One region of the Streptomyces sp. NPDC040622 genome, then DNA from elsewhere that is predicted to be linked to it. Evidence: riboswitches for the same ligand, from Rfam matches in the RefSeq annotation. Region 1 holds a riboswitch; each other region holds the start of a gene.
What was found. Region 1 has a riboswitch for cobalamin ahead of ACZ592_RS08190 (ribonucleoside-diphosphate reductase subunit alpha). Riboswitches for the same ligand answer to the same signal wherever they lie in the genome.

Region 1 (4,530 bases):
CCCGCTGATCTTCACCTTCCTGCCCCGCCTCTGGTCGGTCTCGCACAAGCACGGCTACGTGACCACATCGGACTTCGTGCGCGGGCGCTTCGGCTCCAAGGGGCTCTCCCTGGCGGTCGCGGTCACCGGCATCCTCGCCACGATGCCCTACATCGCGCTCCAGCTGGTCGGCATCCAGGCCGTCCTCGACGTCATGGGCATCGGCGGCGGCCCCGACACCAACTGGTTCGTCAAGGACCTGCCGCTGCTGATCGCGTTCGCGGTGCTCGCCGCGTACACGTACTCCTCGGGTCTGCGCGCGCCCGCACTGATCGCGTTCGTGAAGGACGGCCTGATCTACCTCGTCATCGCCGTCGCGATCATCTACATCCCGATCAAGCTCGGCGGTTTCGACGAGATCTTCCAGGCGGCGAACGACAAGTTCTCCGCGGCGAACGAGGCCGCGGGCAAGCCCGTGGCGGGCCTCGCGCCGGGCCATGCGGGGCAGTGGACCTACGCCACGCTCGCGCTCGGCTCCGCGCTCGCCCTCTTCATGTACCCGCACTCCATCACCGCGACGCTCTCCTCCAAGAGCCGCAACGTGATCCGCCGCAACACCACCATCCTGCCGCTGTACTCGCTGATGCTGGGCCTGCTCGCACTGCTCGGCTTCATGGCGATCGCGGCCGGGGTCAAGGTGGAGAACGGGCAGCTGGCGATCCCGCAGCTGTTCGAGAACATGTTCCCCGACTGGTTCACCGGCGTCGCCTTCGCCGCCATCGGCATCGGCGCGCTCGTGCCCGCGGCGATCATGTCGATCGCGGCCGCGAATCTCTTCACCAGGAACATCTACAAGGACTTCATCAAGCCGGACGCCACACCCGAGCAGGAGACCAAGATCTCCAAGCTGGTCTCGCTCCTGGTGAAGGTCGGCGCGCTCGCCTTCGTCCTGACCATGGACAAGACGGTCGCGATCAACTTCCAGCTGCTGGGCGGCATCTGGATCCTGCAGACGATGCCCGCGCTCGTCGGCGGCCTGTTCACCCGGTGGTTCCACCGCTGGGCGCTGCTCGCAGGCTGGGCGGTCGGCATGGTCTACGGCACGCTGGCCGCGTACGGCGTGGCCTCGCCGACGCAGAAGCACTTCGGCGGCTCCTCCGACACCATCCCGGGCATCGGCGAGATCGGCTACATCGGCCTCACCGCGTTCGTCCTGAACGTCGTCGTCACCGTGGTCCTCACCTTCGTCCTGAAGGCCCTGAAGGCTCCCGAGGGCATCGACGAGACGTCCCCGGAGGACTACACGGCCGACGCGGGCGACCCCGGCGTCATCGAGGAACTGCCGAAGGCGACGGCGGGCGCCGGGCACTGACCCGCTCCCCCGCCGGGCGATCCGCGACCGCGTGATCCGCCTTCCCCGCACACGACGAGGGCCGCCGGAGAAATCCGGCGGCCCTCGTCGCGCCCGTATTGCACACTGCGCGGCATGGACATCACGATCAGGCGGGCGCGGCCCGCGGAGTACGCGGCGCTCGGCGACCTCACCGCGCAGGCCTATCTCGACGACGGACACCTCGACTTCGGGGCGGAGGACCACTACCTGCCCGTGCTGCGGGACGTGGCGGGGCGCGCGGCGCACGCCGAGATCCTGGTGGCCGTGGCGGACGGCGCGGACCCCGGCACGCTGCTCGGCGGCGTGACCTTCGTGCCGTCCAGCGGGCCCATGGCCGACATCGCGCGCGAGGGCGAGTCGGAGATCCGCATGCTGGCGGTGGGGCACGCGGCGCGCGGCCGGGGCGTCGGCGAGCTCCTGGTGCGCGGCTGCGTCCAGCGGTCCAGGGAGGCGGGCCGGGAGCGGCTGGTGCTGTCCTCGTCGCCCTCGATGCGGACGGCCCACCGGTTGTACGAACGCCTGGGCTTCGTGCGGACTCCGGAGCGCGACTGGTACCCGTTGCCCGACCTGCCGCTGCTCACCTACGCGTTGACATTCTAGGGCCCGCCTCCCGCCCCGCCCCCTCCAGGCCGACACAAGATGTGGGCCTGCTTCAGAAACCCGGCACAAGATGTATGCTCGTGCTCGCTGTCGCCGCAGGGGAATCCGGTGCAAGTCCGGAACTGTCCCGCAACGGTGCACGTGTACGCATTTGTCGTACGCGAAGTCCGAAGACCTGCCGGCAGCGCACCCGTGCCGTCCGGCCCGGGTGCCGACCGTCCGGGCCTCGTGGAATGGGCCGGTGGACGCGGTACGCCGCCCTGTCCGGGTGCGCCCGTGTGTGCCGATCCCCTCCCCTGGCCCAGAGCCGAGCGAGGGAGAGCTCCACGTGACCATCGCGCCTGCCGAACCTGCGTCAGCGCTGTCGCCGACCGCCGAGGGTACCGACGGGCCAGGGACCGCGCTGCTGCGCACCCTGACCGACCTCACCGCCGACCTCCCCGACGCCGACCCCGGCCGGGTCGCGGCCGCCGCGCTGCGCGGCCGTTCGGCCAGGGCCGACGAGGCCGAGCTGCGGGAGCTGGCGACCGAGGCGGCCGCGGGGCTCATCTCCGAGGACCCGGCGTACTCCAAGCTCGCCGCCCGGCTGCTCAGCCTCTCCATCGCCGCCGAGGCCGCCTCGCAGGGCGTGCGCTCCTTCACCGAGTCGGTCGCCGTCGGCCACCGCGAGGGCCTGATCGCCGACCGCACCGCCGACTTCGTGACCGCCCACGCGGCCCGGCTCGACGCGCTGGTGGACGGCGCGCTCGCGGACGGCGCCGACTTCCGCTTCGGCTACTTCGGCCTGCGCACGCTGTACAGCCGCTACCTGCTGCGCCACCCGATCACCCGGCACGTCATCGAGACCCCGCAGCACTTCATGCTGCGCGTGGCGAGCGGCCTCGCGGAGGACGGCAGCACCCGCGCCCTGGACGAAGTCGCCGCGCTGTACGGCCTGATGAGCCGCCTGGACTACCTGCCGTCCTCGCCGACGCTCTTCAACTCCGGCACCCGCCACCCGCAGATGTCGTCCTGCTACCTCCTCGACTCCCCGCTGGACGAGCTCGACTCCATCTACGACCGCTACCACCAGGTCGCGCGGCTCTCGAAGCACGCGGGCGGCATCGGCCTCTCCTACTCCCGCATCCGTTCCCGGGGCTCGCTGATCCGCGGCACGAACGGGCACTCCAACGGCATCGTGCCGTTCCTCAAGACGCTGGACGCCTCGGTGGCCGCCGTGAACCAGGGCGGACGGCGCAAGGGCGCCGCCGCGGTCTACCTGGAGACCTGGCACTCCGACATCGAGGAGTTCCTGGAGCTGCGCGACAACACCGGTGAGGACGCGCGCCGCACGCACAACCTGAACCTCGCGCACTGGATCCCCGACGAGTTCATGCGCCGGGTCGCCGCCGACCAGCAGTGGTCGCTGTTCTCGCCGTCCGACGTGCCCGACTTCGTCGACCTGTGGGGTGATGAGTTCGACGCCGCCTACCGCAAGGCCGAGGCGGCCGGGCTCGCCAAGAAGACCATGCCGGCCCGTGAGCTGTACGGCCGCATGATGCGCACCCTCGCGCAGACCGGCAACGGCTGGCTGACCTTCAAGGATGCCGCCAACCGCACCGCCAACCAGACGGCCGAGCCCGGTCACACCGTGCACTCGTCCAACCTCTGCACCGAGATCCTGGAGGTGACGGACGACGGGGAGACGGCCGTCTGCAACCTCGGCTCGGTGAACCTCGGCGCGTTCGTCGACCAGGCCACCCGCGACATCGACTGGGAGCGGCTGGATGCGACCGTCCGCACGGCCGTCACCTTCCTCGACCGGGTCGTCGACATCAACTTCTACCCGACCGAGCAGGCCGGGCGCTCCAACGCCAAGTGGCGCCCGGTGGGCCTCGGCGCGATGGGGCTGCAGGACGTCTTCTTCCAGCTGAAGCTGCCGTTCGACTCCCCCGAGGCGCGCGCCCTCTCGACCCGCATCGCGGAGCGGATCATGCTCGCCTCCTACGAGGCGTCCGCCGACCTCGCCGAGCGCCCCCAAGCGCCTTCGGCAGGCTCCGGTGCGGAAGGGACCCCCGTCGGCCCGCTCCCGGCCTGGGAGAAGACCCGCACCGCGCGCGGCGTGCTGCACCCCGACCACTACGACGCCGAGCTGACCTGGCCGGAGCGCTGGGCGGCGCTGCGGGAACGTATCGCCACGACCGGCATGCGCAACTCGCTGCTGCTCGCCATCGCACCGACCGCGACCATCGCGTCCATCGCGGGCGTCTACGAGTGCATCGAGCCGCAGGTCTCCAACCTCTTCAAGCGCGAGACGCTGTCCGGCGAGTTCCTCCAGGTCAACGGCTACCTGGTGCAGGAGCTGAAGCGGCTGGGCGTCTGGGACGCGCAGACCCGTGAGGCGCTGCGCGAGGCCAACGGCTCGGTGCAGGGCTTCAGCTGGATCCCCGAGGACGTCCGCGCGCTGTACCGCACGGCCTGGGAGATCCCGCAGCGCGGCCTGATCGACATGGCCGCCGCGCGCACCCCGTTCCTCGACCAGGCGCAGTCGCTGAACCTCTTCCTGGAGACGCCGACCA
Region 2 (4,530 bases), on a different contig from region 1:
TGCGGTCCTACTCGTCCGAGTTCCGCCGCTTCACGGAGAACGACCTGCGGGCCAAGAAGCGCGACGACGCCCTGGTCGTCATCCGCTCGCTCGACGCGATGACGGCGTCGGGCGAGGGCGGAGCTGTCCTGAAACTGTCGGTCGAGGAGTCCCGGCACTGGCTGGGCGCACTCAACGACCTTCGTCTCGCGATCGGCACGCGCCTTGAGGTGAGCGACGAGGACGACGCCGACCTGCTCTACCGGCTGCCCGATTCCGACCCCCGCAAGCCGATGGTGATGGCGTACCTCTGGCTCGGCGGACTGCAGGAGACGCTGGTGGGGACGTTGCTGGGCTGAATCCGGACCGATCGGGGCCGAATTCGGTGCAGGGGGCAGCGATTTTTGTTGTAGTGCACAGGTTCTGCCCTCTCCGAGGCCTGTTCGCTCAGCGGATCCTCAAATCCGGATAACGATCGCGTCACTTCAATGACCGCCTTTGCGATGTCAAGGGCGCTTTGTCCGCTTCTACCTGTGGCCTGCGCCACAGGTGGCTCATTCCCTCACTGTTGCCGCCGTGATAAATCTTCACGACCGCTCGGCGACGCCACCCATGTCGCCGGGGGCGCTCGGGCCGGCAGACCGTCGGTAGCACTCCATCCATATCCGGGGGGATCAGGACCTGATCCGCAGCCACAACGCAGATGTGCGGGCGCGGATCAGCATGGAGAAAGGCGTCACCATGACCTCAGTGCAGGTCGAAGAGCACCACGACGACCACGGCGGCAATGGGGTCGTGCAGGACTCGTCCGGCGAGGGCGAGGGGTACCAGCGCGGGCTCGGAGCCCGGCAGATCCAGATGATCGCGATCGGCGGTGCCATCGGCACCGGCCTGTTCCTCGGCGCGGGCAAGGCCATCCACAAGGCCGGACCGAGCCTCATCCTGGCGTACGCCATCGCGGGCCTCGTCATCTTCTTCATCATGCGGGCCCTCGGCGAGCTCCTCATGTACCGCCCCGTGTCCGGCTCCTTCTCGGAGTACGCACGCGAGTTCATGGGCCCGTTCTTCGGATTCGTCACCGGCTGGACGTACTGGCTCTTCTGGGTCGTCACCGGCATCACCGAAGTCACCGCGGCCGCCCAGTACATGCAGTACTGGACACACGACTCATTCCCGCAATGGGCCTACGCGCTGGTCTTCACCGTCATCCTGTACGGCGCGAACCTCATCTCCGTGAAGCTCTTCGGCGAGCTGGAGTTCTGGTTCTCGATGGTCAAGGTCACCGCCATCATCGGCATGATCCTGATCTGCGTCGGCATCCTCACCGTCGGCTTCTCCGACGCCGGCGACACCGCGTCCGTCACCCACCTGTGGGACCAGGGCGGCTTCTTCCCGAACGGCATCGGCTCCACGCTGATGACCCTGCAGATCGTGATGTTCGCCTTCCTCGCCGTCGAGCTCGTCGGCGTCACCGCGGGCGAGTCCAAGGACCCGAAGACCGTCCTGCCCAAGGCCATCAACACCGTGCCGTGGCGCATCGCCGTCTTCTACGTCGGCGCGCTCATCATGATCCTCTCGGTCGTCCCGTGGACGGAGTTCGTGCCGGGCGTCTCGCCGTTCGTCGCCGCCTTCGACAAGATGGGCCTCGGCGTCGGCGCCGCGATCGTCAACTTCGTCGTCCTGACCGCCGCGCTCTCCTCCTGCAACTCCGGCATGTACTCCACCGGCCGCATGCTGCGCGACCTCGCGATGAACGGCCAGGGCCCGAAGCTCTTCACCAAGCTCACGAAGAACGGCCTGCCGCTGATCGGCACCACGGTCTCCGCCGCGTTCATGCTGGTCGGCGTCTGGATCAACTACCAGTGGCCCGGCGAGGCGTTCAACTACGTCGTCTCCTTCGCGACCATCTCCGGCATGTGGGCCTGGATCATGATCCTGTGCTGCCAGATCCGCTACCGCCGCAAGGCCGACCGGGGCGAGCTGCCCCAGTCCACCTTCCGCGCCCCGGGCGCCCCGTACACCAGCTGGTTCGCGCTCGCCTTCATCGGCATGGTCATCGTGATGATGGGCGTCGACAAGGACGCGCGGATCTCGCTGTACGCCGCCCCGGTCTGGGCCGCGATCCTCACGGTCTCCTACCTGGTCCTCAAGAGCCGCAACCCGCAGGCCGCGGCCTTCAGCAAGCGCAAGGTGAGCGCCGGCAGCACCGGCAGCGCCGACGGCACCGACAGCACCGACAGCGCTGACAGCATCGACAAGGACTGACGACGGCGCTCCCCGGAGCCGCCCCGTCCAGCATGCGGGCCCGCGCGTACCACACTTCGGTACGCGCGGGCCCCTCTGCTTATCCTGGCTGCCATGCTGACCATCACCCAGGCCCTCCACGACCAGATCGTCGCGCACGCGCGCCAGGACCACCCCGACGAGGCCTGCGGCGTGGTCGCGGGCCCCGAGGGCACCGGCCGCCCCGAGCGGTTCATCCCGATGCTGAACGCCGCGCGTTCGCCCACGTTCTACGAGTTCGACTCGGGTGACCTGCTCAAGCTCTACCGCGAGATGGACGACCGCGACGAGGAGCCGGTGATCGTCTACCACTCGCACACGGCGACCGAGGCCTACCCCTCGCGCACCGACATCACGTACGCCAACGAGCCCGGCGCGCACTACGTCCTGGTCTCCACGGCGGACACCGACGACGCGGGCCCCTTCCAGTTCCGCTCGTACCGGATCGTGGACGGGACGGTCACGGAGGAAGACGTGCAGGTCGTCCAGGCATACTGAGCCACGACCCAGAAGGCGGCGGGAGCCAGGAAGCCGGTGCGAACCCGGCACGGTCCCGCCACTGTGACCCCGCCCTTCCCCGAGCTCCCGACTCCGCTCGGGCAGGGGAGACCCCGATCCGGGGCGGGGGAGTCAGGAACTGACCTGCCGCCTTCCTCCACGCAACGCAGGGGACGCGGAAATCCCCTGGAGGAGGCAGCTCAGCCATGTCCCGCCGCCACACCGGCATACGCGCGCTCGCCGCGACCGCCCTGCTCGTCCCGCTCGCCGCGTGCTCCTCCTCGGACTCCGACGCCGGCACCGGGTCCGCGGCCCAGGCCGCCGGATTCCCGTACACCGTCACCAACTGCGGTGTCCGGACGACGTACGACGCACCCCCGAAGCGCGCCGTCACCATGAACCAGCACGCCACCGAAGTGATGCTGGAGCTCGGCCTCAAGGACCGCATCGCAGGGACCGCCTACCTCGACGACCAGGTGCTTCCGCGGTACGAGAAGGCGTACAAGTCCCTCCCCGTGATCGCCGAGGAGTACCCCTCCTACGAGAAGCTGCTCTCCGCCAACCCCGACTTCGTGTACGGCGGCTACGCGAGTGCCTTCCTCGCCGGTGACGGCCGCAGCCGCTCGGCGCTCGCCAAGTCCGGCATCGAGAGCCGCCTCAACGTCGAGGGCTGCGCCGAGCGCCCCGTCTCCATGGACGACGTCTACCGCGAGGTCCGCGAGGTCGGCGCCACCTTCGGGGTGCGGGACCGCGCCGCTGCGTGGGTGAAGGGCGCCCGGCGCGAACTGGCCGCCACCGCCGAGAAGTCCCGGGGCAAGAAGCGGCCGTCCGTCTTCGTCTACGACAGCGGCGACAAGACCGCGTTCACGGCGGGCGGCCGGGGCATCGGCAACGACATCATCGAGCGGGCGGGCGGCCGCAACGTCTTCGGCGACGTGGACAAGTCCTTCAGCGACGCGTCCTGGGAGAAGGTCGTCGAACGCAAGCCCGAGACCATCCTGATCCTCGACTACGGCGCCACCACGGTCGACCAGAAGAAGAAGCGCCTCCTGGACGACCCGGCCCTCCAGGACGTCCCCGCCGTCAAGAACAAGAGCTTCGCGGTCCTGCGTCTTTCGGACGTGGTCACCGGCGTACGAGCACCGGAGGCGGTGAGGAAGCTGGCGGCGCAGCTGTGAGGGCTGTCGAGTCCGGGGGCGGAGGTGTCAGGCCCGTCCGGCGACCGAGGACGGGCCCGAAGGGCGATCGACCGGGCGCACGGGGACGCACGCTGACCGTCCTGACGGTCCTCACGGTCGCCCTCGCGGGAGCGATCGTCGCCGGCCTCGCGCTCGGCTCCGTCCGCATCCCGCCGGGAGACGTCCTCCAGATCCTGTCGGGGAGAGCGGAGCCCTCCCCGTTCCGCACCATCGTCCTGGACGTGCGGCTCCCGAGGGTCATCCTCGGAGCCACCGTCGGCGCCGGACTCGCCGTCATCGGCACCGTCCTGCAGGCGCTGGTCCGCAACCCCCTCGCCGACCCGTTCCTGCTCGGCGTCTCCTCGGGCGCCTCCGTCGGCGCGGTCTGCGCGATCGTGCTCGGCGGCGTCTTCGGTCTCGGCGCGGCCCTGTCGAGCGCCGTCACGATCCCGGCCGCCTCCTTCGCGGGCGCCCTGGTCTCCCTGGTCCTCGTCTACGCCCTCGCCAGGGGAGGTGGCGGCAGCTTCGCCACCGGGCGCCTGATCCTCGCGGGCGTCGCCGTCTCGTACATCCTGACCGCGCTGACCAGCCT
Region 3 (4,530 bases), on a different contig from region 1:
GCCGGTCAGGCCAGGAACGCCGCCGTGGCCGCCACGAACCCCTCCGGATCGTCCAGGAAGGGAAAGTGGGCGGCGCCGGGCCGCACGACGAGCTCGGCGTACGGGAACAGGCCGGCGAGCTCGGCCATCGCGGGCGGCGGCGAGTTGAGGTCGGCCTCCCCGGCCAGCACCAGGACCGGGGAGCCGAACCGGGCGAGCGCGGCACGGGTGGCCGCGGGATCGTAGGCGCCCTCGGCCCCGAACGCGGCGGCGGCCTCGTCGTTGCGCTGCCCGTCCTCGGCGGCGTGGTGGGCCCGGGCCGCCGCGTCCCAGCGGCCGTACGCGAAGGGAGCGATGGCGGCGAAGGCCTCGGCGGTCACCTGTCCGGCCACGAGGGCCTCCAGGGCCGCGAACGCCGCGGGGAACCACGGTTCGTCCCGGCGCAGGAGCGCCGTCTCGCGCCGGACGTCCCCGGTCACGGGGATGCCGACGGCCATGACGCTCGGTGTGATCAGCGCGAGCCTGCCGACGCGCTCCGGGTGGCGGGCCGCGTACAGCACCGCGAGGTTCGCACCGGCGGAGTGCGCCAGCAGATCCACGGTCCGAAGACCCAGATGCTCGCGCAGCGCCTCGACGTCGTCCACGAGGCGGTCGCACCGGTAGGAGGCGGTGTCCTCAGGTACCGCGGAGTCGCCGGTGCCGCGGAGATCCAGCATGACCAGCGGGCGGTGCGCCGCGAGACCGCCGAGGTCACCGAGGTACGCGGACGCCTGCATCGGGCCGCCCGGCAGACAGATCACGGGCGGGAGCCCGAAGGACTCCCCGCCGCCCCCTCCGGTGTCCGTGTACACGTGGTAGGCGAGCTCGGTTTTGTCGGGCGCGGAGAAGGTAGGCATGGCCGAGACCCTGTCACCGGCGCCGGCCCGGCACAACCGGGTTACGCACGCGGAATCGCGCCTGGTCAGGCGGTGAGTGCCCGCTGGGCGCCGGCCGACAGGGACTCGTCGTCCGGGTGGGCGAGGACCGCCGGCGGACTCGACTCAGCACGCATGGGCCGGGGCTCCCTGCTGGTCCGCACCCCACTCCCGTGGAAACCCGGCGGAACCCTGCCGGTCGGGTGGACGCGGGCCGCCGGGCGGTCGGGCGGTCGGGCGGCCGGTGAAGTCCCGCGCGGAGAGGATCACCGGGTCGGTCGCTCCGCGGTCGGAACCGTGCGCGTAGGGGGGAGCGGGCAGCGAGGTGTGGCCGGCCACCACCGAGTCGCCCCGGGTGTGCCCGCGGGGCGCGGACGGTGGGGCGCGACGCGGGCGCGGGCCTGGCGATCACGGGGCCGGGGCCGGCGTTAGGGTGTGGCGCAAGCATCACCGTACGAAGCCAAAGTGAGTCAGCGTGTCCGCCTCCTTCCAGCCGGTCCTGGACCGCATCGCCGCCGAAATCGACGCAGCCCCGGGCCGGGGCCGCCCCGCCGACTACATCCCGGCCCTCGCCTCGGCGGACCCGAACCGCTTCGCCATGGCCGTCGCGGAGCTCGACGGGACGGTGTACGGCGTGGGGGACTGGCAGCACCCCTTCTCCACCCAGTCCATCACCAAGGTGTTCACGCTCGCCCTGGCGCTGTCCCTGGAGGACGACGCCCTGTGGGAGCACGTGGGGCGCGAGCCGTCCGGGAACCCCTTCAACTCCCTGGTCCAGCTGGAGTACGAGAACGGTATCCCCCGCAATCCGTTCATCAACGCGGGCGCGCTCGTCGTCACCGACCGCCTCCACACCCTGACCGGCGACGCCTCCGGCGCCCTGCGCGCCTTCCTGCGCGCCGAGTCCGGCAACCCGGACCTGACCTTCGACGACGAGGTCGCCGCCTCGGAGGCCGCCCACGGCGACAGGAACGCCGCGCTGGCGCACTTCATGGCGTCGTACGGCAACATCTCCAACCCGGTCCCCGACCTCCTCGACCAGTACATCCGCCAGTGCGCCGTCGCGGCGTCCTGCGGCGACCTGGCGCTGGCCGCCGGGTTCCTGGCCCGCCACGGGATAAGGGCCGACGGCTCCACGCTCCTGACCCGCAGCCGCGCCAAGCAGGTCAACGCGGTGATGCTGACGTGCGGCACCTACGACGCGGCCGGCGACTTCGCCCATCGGGTGGGGCTGCCCGGCAAGAGCGGGGTGGGCGGCGGCATCATCGCGGTCGTGCCCGGCCGGTGCACGGTGTGCGTGTGGAGCCCGGGCCTCGACGAGCGCGGCAACTCGGTGGCCGGTGTGGCGGCACTGGACCGCTTCACGACGCTCACGGGTCTCTCCATCTTCTGACTGCCCTCTTCTCGCTTCTGGCTTCTGGCTTCCGAGTTCTGACGGCGACGCCTCCGGCGGCCGAGTCGTGCGCGGCCGCCGGGCCCAAAGTCCCCCTCTCCAGGTCGAACGTCATCGACCCCGTTGTGCCGGGCATGTCGCGATGGCACCAGATGTAGTGTTTTTTCTGTCGGTTCGGCGGGGCGCTCACGAGCGTTCGCCGAGGCAACAGGGAACCCGGTGCGAATCCGGGGCTGCCCCGCAACGGTGAGTGGTCGCACAGCGGCCCGAGCCCGATACCTGCCGGCGTCCGCCTCCCGTGCCTCTCGTGCGGTGAGGACTCATCTCCGTACTGCCTCGTGGGAGGGCCGACGTGACGCAGATCGACGCCGTGGACTCGGTGACCGAGTATCTGGACCGCAGCGACTGGCGGGTCAACGCCAACGCGAACCAGGGTTATTCACTGGGCGGACTGATCCTCAACGCGGCGGGGAAGATCGTCGCCAACTACTGGCTGGACCAGGTCTACCCCGAGGCCGTCGGCCTGGCCCACCGCGAGGGCGACCTGCACATCCACGACCTGGACATGCTGTCCGGCTACTGCGCGGGCTGGTCGCTGCGCACGCTGCTCACCGAAGGGTTCAACGGTGTCCCCGGCCAGATCGACTCCGCCCCGCCCCGGCACTTCTCCTCCGCCGTCGGCCAGATCGTGAACTTCCTCGGCACGCTGCAGAACGAGTGGGCGGGCGCCCAGGCGTTCAGCTCCTTCGACACCTACATGGCCCCCTTCGTGCGCAAGGACTCCCTGACGTACGCCGAAGTCCGCCAGGGCGTGCAGGAGTTGGTGCACAACCTCAACGTGCCGTCCCGCTGGGGCACCCAGACGCCCTTCACCAACCTCACCTTCGACTGGACGTGCCCGCCCGACCTGCGCGAGGAGATACCGGTCATCGGAGGCCGCGAGACGGACTTCGCGTACGGGGAGCTCCAGGCGGAGATGGACCTGATCAACCGGGCGTACATCGAGGTGATGACGGCCGGCGACGCGACCGGGCGGGTCTTCACCTTCCCCATCCCGACCTACAACATCACCGCGGACTTCCCCTGGGAGAGCGAGAACGCCGAGCGGCTTTTCGTGATGACCGCGAAGTACGGGCTGCCGTACTTCCAGAACTTCGTCAACTCCGACCTGTCACCGCACCAGATCCGCTCGATGTGCTGCCGCCTCCAGCTGGACCTCACGGAACTGCTCAAACGCGGCAACGGTCTGTTCGGCAGCGCCGAGACCGGTTCCCTCGGGGTGGTCACCCTCAACTGCGCCCGGCTCGGCCATCTGCACGCCGGGGACGAGGCGGGACTCTTCGGCGCTCTCGACCGGCTGCTCGGGCTCGCCCGGGACAGCCTGGAGATCAAACGGGTCACTGTCCAGGCCCTGATCGACGGCGGCCTCTATCCGTACACCAAGCGCTACCTCGGCACCCTGCGCAACCACTTCTCCACCATCGGCGTGAACGGGATCAACGAGATGATCCGCAACTTCACGCACGACGCCCATGACATCACCTCGTCCGAGGGACACGCCCTCGCGCTGCGCCTGCTCACCCACGTACGGACGCGGATGGTGGAGTTCCAGGAGCGGACGGGTCACCTTTACAACATGGAGGCCACCCCGGCGGAGGGAACCACCTACCGGTTCGCCAAGGAGGACCGGCGCCGCTTCCCGGGGATCCTCCAGGCCGGTACGGACAGCAATCCGTACTACACCAACTCCTCGCAGCTGCCGGTCGGATGGACCGACGATCCCTTCGAGGCCCTGGAGATGCAGGACGAACTGCAGACCCAGTACACCGGCGGTACCGTCCTGCATCTGTACATGTCCGAGCGGCTCTCCGATGCCGAGGCCTGCCGCACTCTCGTGCGCCGGGCGGTGGAACGGTTCTCCCTGCTCTGTCTGACGGTCACCCCGACCTTCTCGATCTGCCCGGAGCACGGTTATCTGGCGGGCGAGCACTCCACCTGCCCGACGTGCGGCGGCGTGTGCGAGGTGTGGACGCGCGTCATGGGCTACCACCGGCCCGTCTCCTCCTTCAACATCGGCAAGAAGGGGGAACACGCCGAACGCGTTCCGTTCCGGGAAGCGGCGGCGTGATCCGCGTCGGCGGCCTGGCCCGCCTGTCGACCTGCGACTGGCCGGGACGTCTGGTCGCCACGGTGTTCTGCCAGGGCTGCCCCTGGCGCTGCGGCTACTGCCACAACCCCGCACTC

Region 2: it holds a riboswitch for cobalamin, as region 1 does, so the genes downstream of both, ACZ592_RS26270 (ABC transporter substrate-binding protein) here and ACZ592_RS08190 (ribonucleoside-diphosphate reductase subunit alpha) in region 1, are expected to answer to the same signal.
Region 3: it holds a riboswitch for cobalamin, as region 1 does, so the genes downstream of both, ACZ592_RS23265 (ribonucleoside triphosphate reductase) here and ACZ592_RS08190 (ribonucleoside-diphosphate reductase subunit alpha) in region 1, are expected to answer to the same signal.

What each region holds. Positions count from the first base shown of each region.
Region 1 covers NZ_JBVIXD010000002.1:831,668-836,197, reverse strand. The annotation lists gene mctP (monocarboxylate uptake permease MctP) at 1-1,351, shown strand, start outside; gene ACZ592_RS08195 (GNAT family N-acetyltransferase) at 1,466-1,972, shown strand; cobalamin riboswitch at 2,047-2,169, shown strand; gene ACZ592_RS08190 (ribonucleoside-diphosphate reductase subunit alpha) at 2,301-4,530, shown strand, end outside.
Region 2 covers NZ_JBVIXD010000009.1:145,467-149,996, forward strand. The annotation lists gene ACZ592_RS26255 (DUF2017 domain-containing protein) at 1-338, shown strand, start outside; gene ACZ592_RS26260 (amino acid permease) at 721-2,244, shown strand; gene ACZ592_RS26265 (M67 family metallopeptidase) at 2,338-2,760, shown strand; cobalamin riboswitch at 2,764-2,922, shown strand; gene ACZ592_RS26270 (ABC transporter substrate-binding protein) at 2,967-3,938, shown strand; gene ACZ592_RS26275 (FecCD family ABC transporter permease) at 4,031-4,530, shown strand, end outside.
Region 3 covers NZ_JBVIXD010000008.1:11,213-15,742, reverse strand. The annotation lists gene ACZ592_RS23275 (alpha/beta fold hydrolase) at 6-875, opposite strand; gene ACZ592_RS23270 (glutaminase) at 1,369-2,286, shown strand; cobalamin riboswitch at 2,440-2,587, shown strand; gene ACZ592_RS23265 (ribonucleoside triphosphate reductase) at 2,639-4,414, shown strand; gene ACZ592_RS23260 (anaerobic ribonucleoside-triphosphate reductase activating protein) at 4,411-4,530, shown strand, end outside.